Regions from separate parts of the Yokenella regensburgei genome, predicted to be linked through region 2. Evidence: predicted binding sites of a transcription regulator. Region 2 holds the regulator's gene; the other holds the start of a gene.
What was found. Region 2 encodes LexA, which represses DNA repair genes until DNA is damaged. Its sites were predicted from a motif close to TNCTGTATGTACATACAGNA; they were not measured.
Positions count from the first base shown of each region.

Region 1: the regulator LexA is predicted to act here: its motif matches at 4,474-4,493, upstream of C7387_RS07720 (metal-dependent hydrolase).

Region 1 covers NZ_RBIZ01000003.1:1,583,390-1,593,376, forward strand. Annotated here, with positions in the region: gene C7387_RS23250 (hypothetical protein) at 34-156, opposite strand; gene ompW (outer membrane protein OmpW) at 277-912, opposite strand; gene C7387_RS07695 (YciC family protein) at 1,269-2,012, shown strand; gene C7387_RS07700 (septation protein A) at 2,066-2,602, shown strand; gene yciA (acyl-CoA thioester hydrolase YciA) at 2,602-3,000, shown strand; gene C7387_RS07710 (YniB family protein) at 3,036-3,572, opposite strand; gene hxpB (hexitol phosphatase HxpB) at 3,704-4,372, shown strand; gene C7387_RS07720 (metal-dependent hydrolase) at 4,508-5,098, shown strand; gene C7387_RS07725 (L-cystine transporter) at 5,234-6,625, shown strand; gene cedA (cell division activator CedA) at 6,714-6,968, opposite strand; gene chbG (chitin disaccharide deacetylase) at 7,092-7,850, opposite strand; gene C7387_RS07740 (6-phospho-beta-glucosidase) at 7,862-9,208, opposite strand; gene chbR (transcriptional regulator ChbR) at 9,319-9,987, opposite strand, start outside.
Region 2 covers NZ_RBIZ01000005.1:30,303-40,289, reverse strand. Annotated here, with positions in the region: gene C7387_RS15225 (cupin domain-containing protein) at 1-427, opposite strand, end outside; gene zur (zinc uptake transcriptional repressor Zur) at 542-1,057, shown strand; gene dinF (MATE family efflux transporter DinF) at 1,091-2,410, opposite strand; gene lexA (transcriptional repressor LexA) at 2,485-3,093, opposite strand; gene C7387_RS15205 (diacylglycerol kinase) at 3,203-3,571, opposite strand; gene plsB (glycerol-3-phosphate 1-O-acyltransferase PlsB) at 3,701-6,121, shown strand; gene ubiA (4-hydroxybenzoate octaprenyltransferase) at 6,153-7,022, opposite strand; gene ubiC (chorismate lyase) at 7,035-7,532, opposite strand; gene malM (maltose operon protein MalM) at 7,724-8,659, opposite strand; gene C7387_RS15180 (maltoporin) at 8,770-9,987, opposite strand, start outside.

The sequences.
Region 1 (9,987 bases), on a different contig from region 2:
GCAATAGTCGTCGTCTTAATTTCCGGGCCAGAATCAGTCGTCATCGCCGCCCAGGAAAATCATATCGCAATCTAACTGATCGATAGCCAGGTAGTACATCGTCACTCCCCCCAGGAAGCAAGCCAGCAGGAGCAAACCGGTACACCACTTCATCATCACTGTTACCATCCTGTCATTGCATCAATGACCGGCATCATACAGGGCCGATAGTTAACGTAAGCTATCAGGAGTGAAGAAAAAAAGCTGGTCTGAGGAGACCAGCTCTGTTGATGGGGCTTAGAAGCGGTAGCCCGCGGAGAACATGAATACCCACGGATCCAGACGAGTACTGACTTTCTGATCCACGCCGCCGGCTTTGAATTTGACGTCGGTGTCGATATCCATGTACCAGACCGACATGTTCAGCAGCCAGTCACGGTTGAGGAGGTAATCAAAACCAACCTGCCCCGCAGCGCCCCAGGAGTCCTTCAGGCTCAGGTCGGACAACCCGGCATCTTTACCCGTATCGTTAAAGTCTGCATTGAAGAAGGTGGTGTAGTTGATACCCGCGCCAATATACGGGCGCATTTTGCTGTTAGCATCGCCAAAGTACCACTGTGCCATTAACGTTGGTGGCAACTGATTCACGGTGGCGATAGTCCCGGTCGGTCCGGTTCCTACCTGGTGGCGGAACGGCGTGGCCGCCAGCAGTTCGATCCCGATGTTATCCGTCGCCATATAGGTGAAGGTTAATCCCAGTTGGGTATTGTTGCTGACGTTAAAGCTGCCGAGGCTGCCCAGAACGTTGTCTGAACCTTCGGTCGGGCGAACCGTCGCCGTCCCCGCTCGGATGAAAAATTCTCCCGCTTCATGCGCCCATGCCCCGCCAGAAAGGCTGCTTAAAACCAGTGCCGCCACTGCAAGTTTCTTCATATCCATTCCCTCATTATGGTTTTTTACAAGCGCGGGCAAATATACCCACAATGAGGTAAAAACGATCCAACTCAGATCACATTAGGTCTAATGATTTAACATTTATTGATCCAGATTAATTTTGACGTCCAATTTGAAGCAACCAAATGGAATTTATATCAATTTTCCGGTTTTCTTCATTACATACACTCACTTTCCCGGCGCCTGCCGAGTGCCCTTCGCCCGGTCATCACGTTTATGCAAACGTCGCCTTTACAAAGATATGCTTTTCCATACCCGAGTTGATGCTGCCACGCGGCGCTCATCTGAGTTACAATTGCGGCCTAATTAACACCTGCAATACTCAAGGAGAGTGCATGTCTATCACGGCGCAGTCCGTTTACCGTGACACGGGTAATTTTATTCGTAATCAGTTTGTTACCATTTTACTGATTGCACTGCTGTGCGCCTTTATCACCGTGGTGTTGGGTCATGCCTTTTCACCGAGCGAAGAGCAGCTCTCTGTACTGCGCGAGGGCGACAACCTGGCAGGCAGCGGCGGGCTGTTCGAACTGGTCCAGAACATGACGCCGGAGCAGCAGCAAATTCTGCTACGCGCCTCGGCGGCGTCTACCTTCTCCGGGTTGATTGCTAACGCCATCCTCGCGGGCGGCGTTCTGTTACTGATCCAGCTGGTTTCAGCCGGGCATCGCGTCAGCGCGCTGCGGGCTATCGGTGCCAGCGCGCCGGTGTTGCCAAAGCTGTTTCTGCTGATTCTGGTCACCACATTCCTGGTGCAGATGGGTGTGATGCTGGTCGTGGTGCCTGGCGTACTGCTGGCCATTGTGCTGGCCTTCGCCCCGGTGATGCTGGTTCAGGATAAACTCGGCATCTTTGGCGCCATGCGCAGCAGCATGAAGCTCGCGTGGGCGAACATGCGTCTGGTGGCGCCGGCGGTTATCTTCTGGCTGCTGGCAAAGACCCTGCTGCTGCTGTTCGCTTCTGATTTTGCCGTGCTGACGCCGTACATTGGCGCGGTGGTGGTAAATACCCTCAGCAACCTGATTTCCGCGGTGCTGCTGGTCTATTTATTCCGCCTGTATATGCTGATTCGCAACTAAACTTATCCCATGGCCCGGCCCGTTGGGCCATGACTGAATGACGGAACCGAAGTATGAAGCAGTTTCTGGATTTTTTACCGCTGGTCGTATTCTTCGCTTTTTATAAGCTGTACGACATCTATGCCGCGACCACGGCGCTGATTATTGCTACCGCCATCGTGCTGATTTACAGCTGGGTGCGCTATCGCAAGGTCGAAAAAATGGCCCTGATCACCTTCCTTCTGGTGGCGGTGTTTGGCGGTCTGACCCTGTTCTTCCACAACGATGAGTTCATCAAATGGAAGGTCACCGTTATCTACGCGCTGTTTGCCGGTGCCCTGCTGATTAGCCAGTGGGTGATGAAAAAGCCGCTTATCCAGCGCATGCTGGGCAAAGAGATCAGCCTGCCGCAGGAAGTGTGGTCGAAGCTGAATATCGCCTGGGCGGTATTTTTCATTCTCTGTGGGCTTGCCAATATCTATATCGCGTTCTGGCTGCCGCAGAATATCTGGGTCAATTTCAAAGTGTTCGGCCTGACGGCGCTGACGCTGGTCTTTACTCTGCTGAGTGGAGTCTATATTTACCGCCACATGCCGCAGGATGATCAATAATGACCGAAGCAACAAACGTTCCGCACGGTGAACTGGTATTACGCACCCTCGCCATGCCTTCTGATACCAACGCCAACGGTGATATTTTTGGCGGCTGGTTGATGTCTCAGATGGATATTGGCGGCGCTATCATGGCAAAAGAGATTGCCCATGGTCGCGTGGTGACCGTACGGGTCGACGGTATGACCTTTTTACGCCCGGTCGCGGTTGGCGATGTGGTGTGCTGCTACGCACGCTGCGTGAAGCGCGGCCAGACCTCGATCACTATCAATATTGAGGTGTGGGTGAAGAAAGTGTCGTCCGAGCCGATTGGCCAGCGTTATAAAGCCACCGAGGCGTTGTTTATCTACGTCGCGGTCGACAGCGAAGGGAAACCCCGCCCGCTGCCAACGCTGTAACCTCTCTCCGGCCGCACTCTGCGGCCGGAATGCTTTTATAAAAAGCCCAGCAATGAAAAGAAGAAGTAGCCCACCACGATAATAATCACCGGCAGGACATACAGTGGAAAGAATTGCAGCAGAATGGTGTGATGCGGCACGACAATCCGCGACTCAACCTGTTCACGCGTCAGCCCCTCTGCCCCTTTTGCCTTCTCAAGGATCATCTGGTCTTCCACCCCTTCACGCAGGAACTTCGCCTGGCGGCTCATTCGGGCTCCGGAGGCCTGCAGCGCCAGCCCGACAAACACCAGCACATAAATAATCCAGAACAGAATATTCAGGCTGTTTTTGAAATCCGGCAGCGGTGAGTTGTACCAGAATACGTTCAAAAAAGGCGTGTTAAAACGCGCCATCTCGATCATGACGTGTGCAAAGTCCTGCATCACGGCGCTGATCCCCGGCTTTTTTTCGCTGTGCTCATACATAAACTTCAGCACGGATATCAGTGTGGAGAGGACTGCCGGAATAAAAATCACCCATCCTGCAAGGCGTTTGAGAATGGCAATACGTCCAGCCTGTTGATACGTCATGAGTTCCCCTTGTAAAGACGCTCCAGTGCTCCTAAGTCTACCCGCAGCCAGCAAATTTCGCCCGATCTTTCAGGTGAAATACGTTACCATGCGCAGAGACTGTTCCCGATAAGCCTGAAGGAGAGGTTCTGATGTCAACCCCGCGCCAAATACTTGCCGCTATTTTCGATATGGATGGATTACTCATTGATTCCGAGCCGTTGTGGGATCGTGCTGAACTGGATGTGATAGCAAGTCTGGGGGTGGATATTTCCCGACGTAGCGAACTGCCGGATACGCTCGGTTTGCGTATCGATATGGTGGTTGATCTGTGGTTCGCCCAGCAACCGTGGGACGGCCCGAGCCGTGCCGAAGTGACGGAGCGCATCATCAGTCGTGCCATTACGCTTGTGGAAGAGAGCCGTCCGCTGCTGCCGGGCGTGCGCGAGGCCGTTGCTCTGTGCAAAGCTCAGGGGCTGAAAGTGGGCCTCGCCTCGGCTTCTCCGCTGCACATGCTGGAAAAAGTGCTGACGATGTTTGATCTGCGCGACCAGTTCGATGCGCTGGCTTCCGCTGAAAAACTGCCGTACAGCAAACCGCACCCGCAGGTGTACATCGACTGTGCTACAAAGCTGGGTATCGACCCGCTATGCTGCGTGGCGCTGGAAGACTCCGTTAACGGCATGATTGCCAGTAAAGCGGCGCGTATGCGCTCGATTGTGGTGCCGGACCACGAGCATCAGAACGACCCCCGCTATGTGCTGGCTGAAGTGAAATTAACCAGCCTGCAGCAGCTGACCGCCGAAAACCTGCTCGGTTAATCACCAGACGGGTAGCAATTCGGCTACCCGCCCTGATTTTACTGGGTTTTGTGACAAAGAGTTACAACGTCACCACTTCCGAATACTGTATAAAAACCCTATACTGGATGTATCGACAGTTTATCGGGTTTTATCATGACGGCAGAAGGTCACCTGCTCTTTTCCATCGCCTGTGCGGTATTTGCCAAAAATGCTGAGCTGACGCCTGTGCTGGCGCAGGGTGACTGGTGGCATATTGTGCCGTCGGCGGTACTGACCTGTCTGCTGCCGGATATCGATCATCCGAAGTCTTTTCTCGGCCAGCGATTGAAGTGGGTCTCCACCCCGGTCGCCCGCGCGTTTGGGCATCGGGGCTTTACCCATAGCCTGCTGGCCGTTTTTGCCGCACTGACCCTCTTCTCTCTGAAAGTGCCGGAAAGCTGGATCATCCCCGCCGACGCGCTGCAGGGTATGGTGCTCGGTTATCTGAGCCATATTCTCGCTGATATGCTGACCCCGGCAGGCGTACCGCTGCTGTGGCCGTGCCGCTGGCGTTTTCGTTTCCCCGTCCTTCGCCCGCAAAAGGGCAACCAGCTTGAACGCGTATTGTGCATGGCGTTATTTGCCTGGGCGATATGGATGCCGCAGTCGCTGCCGGAAAATAGCGCGGTGCGGTGGTCATCCGACATGATTAATTCGCTGCAAATAAACTTCAATCGTTTCATTCATCACCAAAACGAACATTAAACCAACGGAAAAATGATTTTTGTCATAAACCATTCCATTTGGATATAAGCGCCACTAATCACTTCTGCTAACCTTTCGCCATCAGAGTCGGTAATGCTACTAAGCCGACCTTATTTCCATTTCAGGAGAACGGGGATGAACTTTCCATTAATCGCGAACGTTGTTGTGTTCGCCGTATTGCTATTTGCTCTGGCGCAGACTCGCCATAAACAGTGGAGTCTTGCGAAAAAAGTATTAGTGGGTCTGGTAATTGGGGTGGTCTTTGGCCTGGCCCTGCAGCTCATTTATGGATCCGACAGCCAGGTGCTGAAAGATTCTATTCAGTGGTTCAACATCGTCGGCAACGGCTATGTACAACTGCTGCAAATGATCGTCATGCCGCTGGTCTTTGCCTCTATTTTGAGCGCAGTTGCCCGCCTGCATAACGCCTCACAGCTGGGTAAAATCAGCTTCCTGACCATCGGTACCCTGCTGTTTACCACGCTTATCGCGGCGCTGGTTGGCGTGCTGGTGACTAACCTGTTTGGCCTGACGGCGGAAGGTCTGGTTCAGGGCAGCGCCGAAACCGCGCGTCTGAACGCCATTCAGAGCAACTACGTGGGCAAACTGGCGGATCTCACCGTTCCTCAGCTGCTGCTCTCCTTTATTCCGAAAAACCCGTTTGCCGACCTGACCGGCGCGAACCCGACCTCGATCATCAGCCTGGTGATTTTCGCCGCCTTCCTCGGTGTTGCGGCGCTGAAACTGCTGAAAGATGACGAAGCCAAAGGCAAGCGCGTACTGACCGCCATCGATACCCTGCAGGGCTGGGTGATGAAGCTGGTTCGTCTGGTGATGCAGCTGACCCCGTACGGCGTACTGGCGCTGATGACCAAAGTGGTTGCTGGTTCTAACCTGCACGACATCATCAAACTCGGCAGCTTCGTGGTCGCTTCCTACCTCGGTCTGGCAATTATGTTTGTGGTGCATGGCATTCTGCTTGGCGTCAACGGCGTGAGCCCGCTGAAGTACTTCCGTAAAGTCTGGCCGGTGCTGACCTTCGCCTTTACCAGCCGCTCCAGCGCCGCGTCTATCCCGCTGAGCGTCGAAGCGCAGACCCGTCGTCTGGGCATCCCGGAATCTATCGCCAGCTTCTCTGCCTCTTTCGGGGCGACCATTGGCCAGAACGGCTGTGCGGGTCTCTACCCGGCGATGCTGGCGGTGATGGTTGCACCGACGGTGGGTATTAACCCGCTGGATCCGCTGTGGATTGCCACACTGGTCGGGATTGTCACCATCAGCTCCGCAGGCGTTGCCGGTGTGGGTGGCGGTGCAACCTTCGCCGCACTGATCGTGCTGCCCGCAATGGGGCTGCCGGTCACGCTGGTCGCACTGCTGATTTCCGTCGAACCGCTTATCGACATGGGCCGTACCGCACTGAACGTCAGCGGCTCCATGACCGCCGGTACTCTGACCAGCCAGTGGCTGCGCCAGACCGATAAAGCGGTGCTCGACAGCGAAGAAGACGTCGAACTGGCACATCGCTAAACCAATGCAAAAAAGGGCCGATTCGTCGGCCCTTTTTTTATGCTGTTACCAGCCCGGAATAAAGGGATCGGGTGAAGCAGAAACACCCCTACTCTTCGATTTCTCCTTCCTGGCGCATCTGCAGCGCCCAGCGCTGAGCGGACTCAGGCACGCTGAACGCCTGTGAACGGCAGAAATGCTCGCCCATCAATACAAACGCCACATATTTACCGCGCAGCAGCCAGACATCTTTATAACCCTCCACCTTCAGCGCATGCTCAGGGGGAGCGGGCTCAATGCGGGGAACGTAGGAGATAACGCGGCGGTTTTGTTGGCGCAGAGGTTTCATAGGCGGTTGGTTCACACACAGAAAAATCAAAACGGTAAAACGCTATGATAGCCGATCCCGGAGCAAATCGTCGCTCCCTCTGTGCGAACAAGACAAGATTAAACAAAATGCCCGGCTAATTAGCCGGGCACTGGAGGATCAAACGTCCCGATAGGTGCCGAGACGGTAACCACGCTCGGCGACAGCATACTTCAGCGCGTCGGAGGTAAGCACTTCAAGCTCCGTCAGCCGCGGATAGCAGTAGGCGCTCTGCATGATGGTGTGGTCAACAAACGCCGGATGACACATCACCTCAATCGAACGCTCACCGCGAGCGGCGGAATCGTCCAGCGTCTGCAGGAACAACGATTCGGTAACCGCTTCCCCGTAAAACTCGCTGGCAAAACCATCGCTGCTGCGAATACCGCTATCGTCCAGACCGTCACGCTGTACCAGGCTTCTGTCGATACGCATCGCTACGCCATGAGCTTTGGCAAACTCTGCCACCAACGGGAAGATCTGCGGGATCATATGCACATGGTGGTGACCATCGATATGCGTCGGTTCACAGCCGAACAGCTCGACAAAGCGCTGATACTGCAGCGCCAGCTCGTGGGCAATCTCATCCAGCGGCAGCGTGTCTTCTTCAGCCATCTGCCAGATCCACTTCCCGAGTTTACCTTCGCGGGTAAGCGAAGGCATTGGGGAAAGCGGTGTGCCGAGGGTCAGCACAAAGTGCATACCGACCGCGAGCTCCGGAACGCGACGGCTAAGCGCTGCGGCATGTTCAATAGCACCACCGTTCACCAGCGCCGTGGTTGAGGTTACCAGACCATGCTTGCAGGCTTCGACAATTCCGTAGTTCTGCCCCTTGCTGAGGCCAAAGTCATCGGCATTGACTATCAGAATACGTTCCATCTGCCCTCCCGTTACTGCTTCAGTTTTTGAATAGTCGACGCAAAGTTCGGCAACCAGGTCTCGTGCGCGAGGATCATTTCACGCGCCAGCGATTCCGCATCACGGTCGGAGTGGATGAGCGGGCTCAGGTTCAGCGCCAGCAGCACATCGTTCAGTTCACCGCTGATAGCCGCCTGGCTGGCGGCGATTTCAAAGCCTTTAATGGTGTGGATAAGGCCCATGACTTTGTCATCGAAGTGAGTGATGCGCGGATGCGGCTGCGCACCGTCACGACCGAGGATACAGGTCATTTCCACCGCCCAGTCTGCCGGAATATTATCGATATGTCCGTGGTGCGGGACGTTAACGTAATGCTCCGCCTGCTTGTCGTTGTAGATGGCGTTGATAACCTCGCAGGCCGCATCAGAGTAGTACGCCCCACCGCGCAGCTCCAGCTCCTTCGGTTTGATGTTGAGGTTCGGATCTTTATACAGCTCAAACAGCTGCTTCTCGACCTTCTGCACCACCTGCGCACGGGCGCCGCCTTTGTAGTACTCGCCCATTTCAATGGCCAGCATCTCTTTTTGCTTAAAGTAGTACAGCAGATAGGAGCACGGCAGCAGGTTGAGAGAGCGAATCAGACCTTCGCTGAACGGCAGGTCGAAGATGTTTTTCACCGTGTTGGCGGTGAGCGTTCCGGAGGCAACGCCGTCCAGCAGCTCGGCAAAGCGCGATTCACCGTTCACCAGCACGTCACGGATGAACACCATGTGGTTCAGACCGAACAAATCGATGGAGAGGGAGTCTTTTTCGCTGATGTTCAGTACATCGGTGATGAACATCTTCATGCCGATAGGGATGTTGCACACGCCAATAAAACGCTTGAATCCGGTATGACGATAAACCGCCTCGGTCACCATACCGGCCGGGTTAGTGAAGTTAATCACCCACGCATTCGGGCAAATCTCCTGCACGTCTTTAACGATATCGAAAATCACCGGAATGGTGCGCAGGCCTTTGAACAGCCCACCTGCCCCGTTGGTTTCCTGGCCGAGATAGCCATGGCTCAGCGGAATACGCTCATCTTTTTCACGCGCTTTCAGCTGGCCAACGCGCAGTTGGGTGGTAACGAAGTCTGCACCCTCCAGCGCCTGACGGCGGTCGAGAGTTTTATAAACCTTCATCGGTACGCCGGCTTTTTCAACCATGCGCTGGCACAGGGCGTGAATAATATCCAGCTTCTCCTGACCTTCGGCGACATCCACCAGCCACAGCTCGCTGACCGGCAGTTCATGATAACGCTTGAGGAAACCTTCCAGTAATTCCGGGGTATAGCTGCTGCCGCCACCAATAGTGACTACTTTTAATTTCTGGCTCATAACTTTCTCCCTTGTGGTTCCGCAATGTAAACGTGGGGATTCCTCCACGTTTTTATGCGCGGTCAGGCAAATGAAATCTTGAAGTAAGGCGAAAATGTTTTCGCCTGATATTAATTAATACTGGTCAGTTTTTTCCGGTAATTGCTTGGCGTAAATGAAGTCAGCTTTTTGAATGTCTTAATAAAAAGACTAGGGCTACTATAGCCAGACTCGTAAGCAATATCCGTTACTGAATAGTTAGTGATCTCAAGTTGTTTCTTGGCGAAGTTAATGCGGATATCATTAATTATCTGCATCGGGGTTTTACCGTAATAACGCTGGGTAGCCCGGGTTAAATACTCCTGAGATTTTCCCGAGAGCTCGACCATGGTTTCCAGCGCCCCTTCACCAAATTTCAGTTTATCGTGCATATCCTCAACGGTATTTTTTAACCACTGAGGCGTAACGTCCTGGGCGGGTTCTTCGCGATAATGCCGTAAACGGTTAATCACATAAAAAGAGACCAGTTCGATAAACTCATCAAATTCCGTTTCGCGGAAATTGAGCGACGCAATCACCGATTCCACATAGCTGAGAAAGGTACTTTTAACTGAATATACCTGCGATGCGACCAGACCAAACGGTAACAGCGGTTGATAATGTGCTTCGAAGAAGCGTTTGCTGATCCCGACGTTGAGGATCCGGGTAGCACCAAACTCATAGAAACTCTGGTGGTGCGACCCCATCGGGATGAACACAAAATCTCCGCGCTCCAGCAGGACCTTTTTACCGTTGATGAC
Region 2 (9,987 bases):
GATCCTCCCGGGTTGCGGCGTAATCCGGGTTTAACGGGTAGTAAATCCGGTTATGTTTCTTATTTGCCTCCCCGACCACTAATAAACAGACGTCCTCTTCCGAGTCATTAATGAAGGTATGACACACCCCGGTTCCTGCCGGGAAACCTACGCTATCACCGGGCGACAGCGGCCAGAGATAACCGTTGATCCATACATGCGGATGCCCCTCCAGCACATAGATAAACTCCTCCTCATCGCTTTCTGCGTGTGGATAAGAGGTCCTGCGGCCAGGCGGCAGACGCTCGTGGTGAATACCCATACGAGTGAGCCCTAAACGACGCGCCAGCGGCGCACCAATCGAAAACAGCTCCTTGCTACCGGAATAAGTCGAGTCATCCGGACCTTCCACTTCACGCCAGTGGCGAATGCAATCTGGTCTTTTCATTATCTTTTATCCTGAACGTGAGATGCATCAGGTATAGCACACCCGCCGGGATCTCGGTGTTTTAGACTTAATGTGATAAAGTAACGAAATACATTTCGCACCCTGAGGATGCTCATGGATAAGACAACTTCGCAAAAGCTGTTAGCACACGCCGAAAAAATGTGTGCGCAACGCGGTGTGCGCCTGACTCCGCAGCGCCTTGAGGTATTACGCCTGATGAGCCTGCAGCCGGGTGCTATCAGCGCTTATGACCTGCTAGACCTGCTACGGGAAGCCGAGCCGCAGGCCAAACCCCCTACTGTCTATCGCGCCCTCGAGTTTCTGCTTGAGCAGGGGTTTGTGCATAAAGTGGAGTCCACTAACAGCTACGTGCTGTGCCACATGTTCGATAAGCCTACGCATACTTCCGCGATGTTTATCTGCGATCGCTGTGGCGTGGTGAAAGAAGAGAGCGCTGAAGGGGTTGAGGACATCATGCATACGCTGGCGGCGAGAATGGGTTTTGCCCTGCGCCACAACGTGATTGAAGCCCATGGCCTGTGCTCTGCCTGCGTGGAAGTGGAAGCCTGCCGCCATCCTGATGATTGTGGTCATGACCACTCTATTCAGGTGAAGAAAAAGCCCCGTTAACAAAAAAGGCGGTCAATGACCGCCCTTTCTGCATCACGCAAACCAGGTCCCACGCTGCCAGTGTCGACGCCAGATCCATGCAAGCGACAAACCGCGCAACGCCAGAAACACCGCCAACGACAGCCACAATCCGTGATTCCCCAGCAGCGGTACCGTCAGTAAGGTCAGGGCGAAACCTGCCGCTGCAACCGCCATGCTGTTACGCATTTCAGCGCCGCGCGTCGCTCCGATGAACATACCGTCGAGCAGATAGCACCAGACGCCGATAAGCGGTAACACCACCTGCCAGATAACATAGCGATCTGCCAGTTGCTGCAGCTCGGGGAGCGAAGTCAGAAGTGCGATGATCCCTTTTCCAGCCAGCAGATAAACCAGCGCAAAAGCCAGCGCCACGAGGCCCGACTGCCGACATGCCGCGTGCCAGACGTGGCGCAATTTGCTGCCATCCTGCGCGCCGTATGCCTGCCCGGAATGCGCCTCCACGGCATAGGCAAAACCATCCAGGGCATAGGCGGTAAAGGTGAGCATCGTCATCAGCACCGCGTTCACCGCCACAACGTCGCCGCCAAGTCGCGCACCTAAAACGGTGATCGCACCAAAACACAGCTGTAGCAACAGCGAACGCAGCATGATGTCCCGGTTAAGCGCCAGCAGCCGCCGGAGGTTACCCCGCCAGGCGTTTTTCAGCATCTCTCGGGTGATGCCGCGCAGCCGCAGCACCCGCCGCACCATCAGCAGGCCGATGAAAAAGGTCGCGTATTCAGCGATAGCCGTCGCCAGCGCCGCGCCCTGCACATCCATATGCAGTCCCATAACCAGCCAGAGGTCGAGGGTGATATTAAGAATATTGCCGACTACCAGCAGGATGACCGGCGCACGGGCATACTGCACGCCAAGCAGCCAGCCCAGCAGCACCAGGTTTGCCAGCGACGCCGGAGCGCTAAGCCAGCGAATCTCCAGGAAGCGCCGCGCCTGCTCCAGCACAGCCTCACTGCCACCAACCACCTGCAGCGCCAGATTGATAATGGGCTCCCGCAGCAGGACTATCAGCACTCCGGCGCCTAACGCCAGCAGCAGCGGCTGAACCAGTGCCCTTGCCAGGGCCTGGGGATCTCTCGCCCCAAACGCCTGGGCGGTAAATCCGGTCGTACTCATGCGCAAAAAGAGCAGCAGCATAAACAGGAAGCTGGTTGCCGTAGCACCTACCGCCACACCGCCGAGATACACGGGGCTGTCGAGATGACCAATCACAGCGGTATCCACCAGACCCAAAAGCGGTACGGTGATGTTGGAGAAAATCATCGGCAACGCCAGACGCCACAGCGCCTTATCGGCTGCGTTGAAAAGCTGCATAGAAAAATGCCTGAAGAGAGATCAAGAGAGGAGCAGACTGCGGCAAGCGTTGTACCGCAGTCGTTAAGGAAGGGTTACAGCCACTCACCGTTGCGGATTACGCCTACTGCCAACCCTTCGATAGAGAAGCTCTGCTGACGCAGATCGACCACAATCGGGGTGAACTCGGTGTTTTCCGGCAACAGTTCGACGGTGTTACCCTGCTTTTTAAGGCGTTTTACGGTTACTTCGTCGTCAATACGCGCGACGACCACCTGGCCGTTACGCACATCCTGAGTTTTATGCACCGCCAGCAGGTCGCCGTCCAGAATACCGATATCCTTCATCGACATACCGCTGACGCGCAGCAGGAAATCCGCGCTCGGTTTGAACATGGCCGGGTCAACCTGATAGTGACCTTCAATGTGCTGCTGTGCCAGCAGCGGTTCACCGGCGGCAACACGGCCTACTAACGGTAAACCCTCTTCTTCTTCCACCAGCAGGCGGATACCGCGCGACGCGCCAGACACAATTTCGATGGCGCCTTTACGCGCCAGCGCTTTCAGGTGTTCTTCTGCCGCATTCGGGGAACGGAACCCCAGCTGCTTGGCGATCTCCGCACGTGTTGGCGGCATACCGGTCTGGCCGATATGTTCCCGAATGAGATCAAACACCTCTTGCTGCCTGGTCGTTAACGCTTTCATCCCGCCCCCTGGGTGTATATACAGTTATGCTGTGAGTATATACAGTTAACGGCGATTTTGGAACCACAAAAAGCACAAAAAACAAGTGTCTTAATCAATTCTGGAAGCATTATCGAAAATGCGACCACAACAGCGTGCCCCAGGTGATTAATGCGATAAAAATAGACAGCAGCACCGCGGCGCTGCCCATATCTTTCGCACGACCGGAGAGCTCGTGGTGCTCCGGGCCAATTCTGTCGACCACCGCTTCGATCGCACTGTTGAGAATTTCCACTATCATCACCAACAGGACCGAGCCAATCAGCAGAACGCGGGTTATCGCATCGACATCCAGCCAACAGGCAATGATGACGGCCAGAATCGCGACGGTCCCCTCCTGGCGGAAGGCGGCTTCGTTACGCCAGGCGGCGCGGAATCCTTTCCAGGAGTAGCCAGCGGCTTTGATGATGCGGGTTATCCCAGTGGTATCATTGGCCATTAAATGAACCTTTTTCGATTTTATATGTTAATCACAGTGTAGACGCACGGCACACGCGCAGAAATTCTGTACGCTTTCTGGTATTCTTGCCGCGCAATTGCATTATTAACCAGAGGCTTTACATCGTTTATGTCTGGCTGGCCAAGAATTTACTACAAATTACTGAATTTACCATTAAGCATCCTGGTAAAAAGCAAGTCTATTCCGGCAGAACCTGCGCAGGAGTTAGGGCTCGATACGTCACGCCCGATTATGTACGTGCTGCCCTACAACTCTAAGGCAGACCTGCTGACTTTGCGCGCCCAATGCCTGGCGCACGACTTACCCGATCCGCTGGAACCGCTGGAGATAGACGGCACGCTGCTGCCGCGCTACGTCTTCATTCACGGTGGCCCGCGTGTCTTCACGTATTACACCCCGAAAGAAGAGTCCATCAAGCTGTTCCACGACTATCTGGATCTGCACCGCAGCAATCCCGATCTGGACGTGCAGATGGTACCGGTATCGGTGATGTTCGGTCGCTCCCCGGGGCGCGAGAAAGGGGAAGAGAACCCGCCGCTGCGCATGCTGAACGGCATTCAGAAGTTCTTCGCCGTCACCTGGCTTGGCCGCGACAGCTTTGTGCGCTTCTCGCCGTCGGTGTCGCTGCGCTGGATGGCAACCGAGCACGGTACCGACAAAACCATCGCTCAGAAACTGGCGCGAGTGGCACGCATGCACTTTGCTCGTCAGCGTCTGGCCGCGGTTGGGCCGCGTCTGCCGGCGCGTCAGGACCTGTTCAACAAGCTGCTGGCCTCAAAGGCTATCGCTCGTGCCGTTGAAGATGAAGCGCGCAGCAAGAAAATTTCCCACGAGAAGGCGCAACAGAACGCTATTGCGCTGATGGAAGAGATTGCGGCCAACTTCTCCTACGAGATGATCCGCCTGACTGACCGTATTCTCGGCTTTACCTGGAACCGTCTGTACCAGGGCATTAACGTGCACAACGCCGAGCGCGTTCGCCAGTTGGCTCACGACGGTCATGAGATTGTGTATGTGCCCTGCCACCGCAGCCACATGGACTACCTGCTGCTTTCCTACGTGCTGTATCACCAGGGTCTGGTGCCGCCGCATATTGCTGCCGGTATCAACCTGAACTTCTGGCCCGCAGGGCCGGTGTTCCGCCGCCTTGGCGCGTTCTTTATTCGTCGTACCTTCAAGGGTAACAAGCTCTATTCCACCGTATTTCGCGAGTATCTGGGTGAGCTGTTCAGCCGTGGCTACTCTGTTGAGTACTTTGTGGAGGGCGGTCGTTCCCGTACTGGTCGTCTGCTGGATCCGAAAACCGGTACCCTGTCGATGACCATTCAGGCGATGCTGCGCGGCGGTACCCGTCCTATCACCCTGGTACCGATTTACATCGGCTACGAGCACGTGATGGAAGTGGGGACTTACGCCAAAGAGCTGCGCGGGGCGACCAAAGAGAAAGAGAGCCTGCCGCAGATGCTGCGCGGTCTTAGCAAGTTACGCAATCTGGGCCAGGGCTATGTGAACTTCGGCGAACCGATGCCGCTCACGACCTACCTGAACCAGCACGTCCCGACCTGGCGCGAAGCTATCGATCCTATCGAAGCGATACGTCCGGCCTGGCTGACGCCGACGGTGAACAACATTGCAGCAGACCTGATGGTCCGCATCAACAATGCCGGTGCGGCAAACGCCATGAACCTGTGCTGTACCGCGCTGTTGGCCTCGCGCCAGCGTTCGCTCACCCGTGAGCAACTGACCCAGCAGCTGGAGTGCTATCTCGAGCTGATGCGTAATGTGCCGTATTCACCAGATTCGACCGTACCGTCAATGTCTGCCAGCGCGCTTATCGATCACGCGTTGCAGATGAACAAGTTCGAAGTCGAGAAGGATACCATCGGCGATATCATCATTCTGCCGCGCGAGCAGGCGGTGCTGATGACCTACTATCGCAACAACATCACCCACATGCTGATGATGCCGTCGCTGCTGGCCGCAATTATCACTCAGCACCGTCACATCTCGCGTAGCGAGGTTCAGCGCCACATCGACACGCTCTACCCGCTGCTGAAGGCTGAGCTGTTCCTGCGCTGGGAAAAAGACGAGCTGGCGGGTGTTATCGATGCACTGATCGCAGAAATGCAGCGTCAGGAGCTGGTCACACTGGAAGAGGGTGAGCTGCGCATTAACGCTTCACACTCCCGTACATTGCAACTGCTGGCAGCGGGCGCACGTGAAACGCTGCAGCGTTACGCCATCACCTTCTGGCTGCTGAGCGCGAACCCGTCCATCAACCGCAGTACGCTTGAGAAAGAGAGCCGTACCGTGGCGCAGCGTCTGTCGGTGCTGCACGGGATCAACGCACCAGAGTTCTTTGATAAAGCCGTGTTCAGTACTCTGGTACTGACGCTACGCGATGAAGGGTTCATCAGTGATACCGGTGATGCGGACACGAATGAAACGATGAAGGTCTATCAGATGCTGGCGGAGTTAATTACCTCCGACGTGCGCTTGACGATTGAGAGTGCAAGCCAGGACGCTTAAATGAAAAAGGCCCTCTGTGAGGGCCTTTTTATTAACCAAGGAAGCTTATTGCCAGACCGATAAACAGCACCAGTCCAACGTAGTTATTGTTCATAAACGCTTTAAAACAGGCGTCACGTTCGCGGTCTTTAATCAGCTTCTGCTGATAAACGAACAGCGCCCCGGCAATCGCCACCGCCCAGTAAAACTCCCAGTTCAGCTGATTCAGCCAGCCAATTGTCACCATCAACGCCAGCACGCCGGCCTGCAAAATGCCGATAATCAGTTTGTCGTTTTTCCCAAACAGGATGGCGGTCGATTTAATGCCGATTTTCAGGTCGTCGTCGCGGTCAACCATTGCATACTGGGTGTCGTACGCCACCGCCCACAGAATGTTAGCGAGGAACATTAACCAGCAACTTAATGGTAAGTGCTCACTAACTGCGGCAAAGGCCATGGGAATTGACCAGCCAAATGCCGCCCCCAGCACCACCTGTGGCAAATGGGTATAGCGCTTCATGAACGGGTATACCCAGGCGAGCGCCAGACCTGCCACCGACAGCAAAATCGTCATGGTATTCAGCGTCAACACCAGGACGAATGAACACAGCACCAGCGCCACAAATAGCACCCGCGCCTCTTTCTCGGTGACATCTCCGCTTGGCAATGGCCGATGGGCAGTGCGTTTCACATGGCCGTCGAACTTTCGATCGGCGTAGTCATTCACCACGCAGCCCGCCGCGCGCATCAGCCAGACGCCCGCCACAAACACCGCCAGGATCCACAGCGGAGGAACTCCAGGTTCGGCGAGCCACAGCGCCCATAGTGTCGGCCACAGCAGCAGCAGCGTGCCTATCGGTTTGTCGGTACGCATCAGGCGGTTATACGCCAACAACTTATGCTGCGTCAGACTCCACTCCATTTCTTCTACCTCTTAATACAACGGCGATGCAGGCAAAAACAGCTCTGTCAGCAGCAGCGGTTTTCCACTCAGGCGAAGGCGGGAACGACGCCCCCACAGGTCTGCATGGCGTCCAATTTCAATAAAGTCACGGGTGAGCTGCGAGGACGTAAACAGATAGCGCCCCAGCGGCGTCTTCCCGAGTTGTTGCAATGCCAGCTCCGGGCCACTCAGCGTCGACTCCGGCACGACGGTACGGCCGGCAAGCCACGGCTCACCGTCAGCGCACAGCAGTATCTCGCGCAGCCAGTAACGCGGTTCTTCGGGTAACAGACTTCGTTCTTCGGCTATCTCATCGCCCGTGACGAAGCCTTCACGGATCATGGTGACCGTTATCTGCTTGCCCTGCTGCTCAAAACGTTTAGTCATGGAATCTTCCAGCAACAGCCAGTCGAGCTGCTCCGGTTCCAGAGGGGGAATTGCGTCAAAATAGCGCAGCGCACGCAGCTGCGTGAGCGCAGGATGTGTCATGCCTGACTTCTCCAATACCTGATTTATCGGCATTGTATCGCAGAAAACCAATTTCGTGGGGGCTCAAACGTCAATATACGATCATCGGCGCAACAGCTATGCAACAGCAGAGGCAGGTCACAAAAAAAGGAACGCCCAGAAAGGGCGCTCCGAAAGGCTTAGCCTAAAACATCAGCACTGCGGGGAGACGGTCACCCCTTGCCTTTTACACTGCTGATAAAGGTGGAACGCGCTGAGGTGGATCCAAGGCGCTCTGCCTCGTCCAGAAGCTTCAGCGCTTTATCAACATCACCCTTCGCAACCGCTTGTTTGATTGCGTTATTGAAATAGCTTTCGGTATCGGTCAGCACGGGCTCGCTTTTCTTCGCCGGTGCCGGAGCTGGCGCGGCGGCAACCGGCGCGGCATAAACCGGTGCTGCCGTATTGCCTACCGTCACCGGGCCAGTCGTTGAGGAGCCAAACAACGGGCCAACCAGCACGCTGGAGCCTGACGAGGTTTTCACCTTCAGTTTCACGGTGCCATCGGTGAAGTGGCGGGCAATCGGGTCAGGAATATCCGGAATCGCATTACCGGTGCCTTTGGCATAGGCTTTCGCCGGATCCAGCAGCGTGGTGGTCTTCTGCAGGTCCTGCGGCGTGGTGAACACCAGAACATAAATTTTCTGCTGACCCAGCGCAGGCGTCAGGCGCATTTCACCTTCCAGACGGTCCGCGCTCATCACGCCTGGTTCCTGGTAAGTGAAATAACTGCTCGGGAAGAACGCCGAAGGCGTCATGTTCTGATCAAGAATCAGCACGTTCGGTGCAAACACTTGGGTTCTTTTATCTACTTCGCTGGTGAGCGTCAGGTACAGCTCACCGATATTTGCCGGTACGCTGTACGCCGCAACCGGGCCAGAAATCCCCGGTACGTTGAGCTGCTGACCACCGGCGGCAAGCGAGGTGCTTTGAATTTTAGATTGATCAACTGGGGTCCAGACCAGTTTCTGCAGAGCATCTGCAGGGATCGCCGGTGCAGCGGCGGTGTTCTGCGGAACAATGTTCACCTCAGCAAACGTCAACGCAGGGGCACTTGCCAGCAGACCCGCACAGAGACTCAGTGCGACGAGACTTTTTTTCATTTTCATTGTTATTACCTCAGACAATGGCCAAGCGGTAGCCAGGCAATAGCGCGCTGGGCCGAAGGACAGAGGGGCTTTCGCCCCTCATCAGGTCATTACAGGGGGTTAACGGGCCATTACCACCAGATTTCCATCTGGGCGCCGAAGGTCCACTCGTCGCTGTCACCGCGGCCGAAGGAACCACCGTTGAAGCCATTGCTGGTCGCCTTGCCGTAGTTAGGGTTGGTCGCGGAGTTACCGTTGTAGTCGTAGCCCCACTTCTCATCCCACTTGGCGTAGGTAGCGAACAGACGAATCGCCGGACGAGACCAGATGCTGTCACCGGCCTGCCATTGCTGTGCAAGGGTAATTTTGTACTGGTTGTTGGTGTCGCCGGTATTCTGCGACTTCACGTTGTCGTAGCCCACTTCCAGCAGGGTGCTCATGATAGGCGTCCACTTGTACATCGGGCGCACACCGACGGTCCACCATTGGGTCCCGTTGTTGTTGTCCCAGCTGATGTCCTGATACATACCGACGTACATCAGATCCCAGCTGTCGCCGAGGGAGATGGCACCGTGGTCGAGAACGCGCAGCAGGTGGCCGTTGTTGTTAATCGCGTAGGCATATTTGTCGTTGTCGATACCAACACCAGAGCCCTGTGCCTGACCTTTACCCTGCGAAGTCATGGCATCGGTCGCGTACTGTATAACAAACTTGTTGTAGCCCTTCAGCATGCTCTGAGTATGTTCTGCAGTAAGCATCCAGCCATCTTTAGAGGCACCGTCAACCAGATAGTAATTGTCACGTTCGTTGGCACGACCGTAGTCAACACCAAACTCAAGAGTACCGCCCGGGTTCACTTCCATCTGCGCTAAACGCACGTCGAACACGTCGTTGGCAGTACGGCTGGTGTAGTCATAGATACTGTTGCTGGAGAAGGAAGAAGAACCGCCTGCTTCAGAAGAACGCGTCGCTGCGAGAGAAAGTTTACCGAAGCCGACGTCGATGTTTTCCAGACCTGCGCCCGGGCCGGAGATATCCCAGTAGTAGAAGTCGATCATGTGGACGTCATGACGCTGATAGAAACGCTTACCGGCCCAGATGGTGGAGCCCGGCAGCCAGTCGATCAGGTTTTTACCCTGCACGTTGGCTTCACGGAATGCCGGGTCAGTCGCTTCCCAGTCATTCTGCTGTGCTACGGAGTATGCAACGTTGGTATCGAAGTAGAAGCTCTTATCACCTTCTTTCCACACTTCCTGGCCCAGTTTCAGCTCAGCGTAGGTTTCACATTCGTTACCAAGACGGTACTTACTTTGGGCACCGGTCGCCTGGAAGCATTGCTGCTCGCCGCC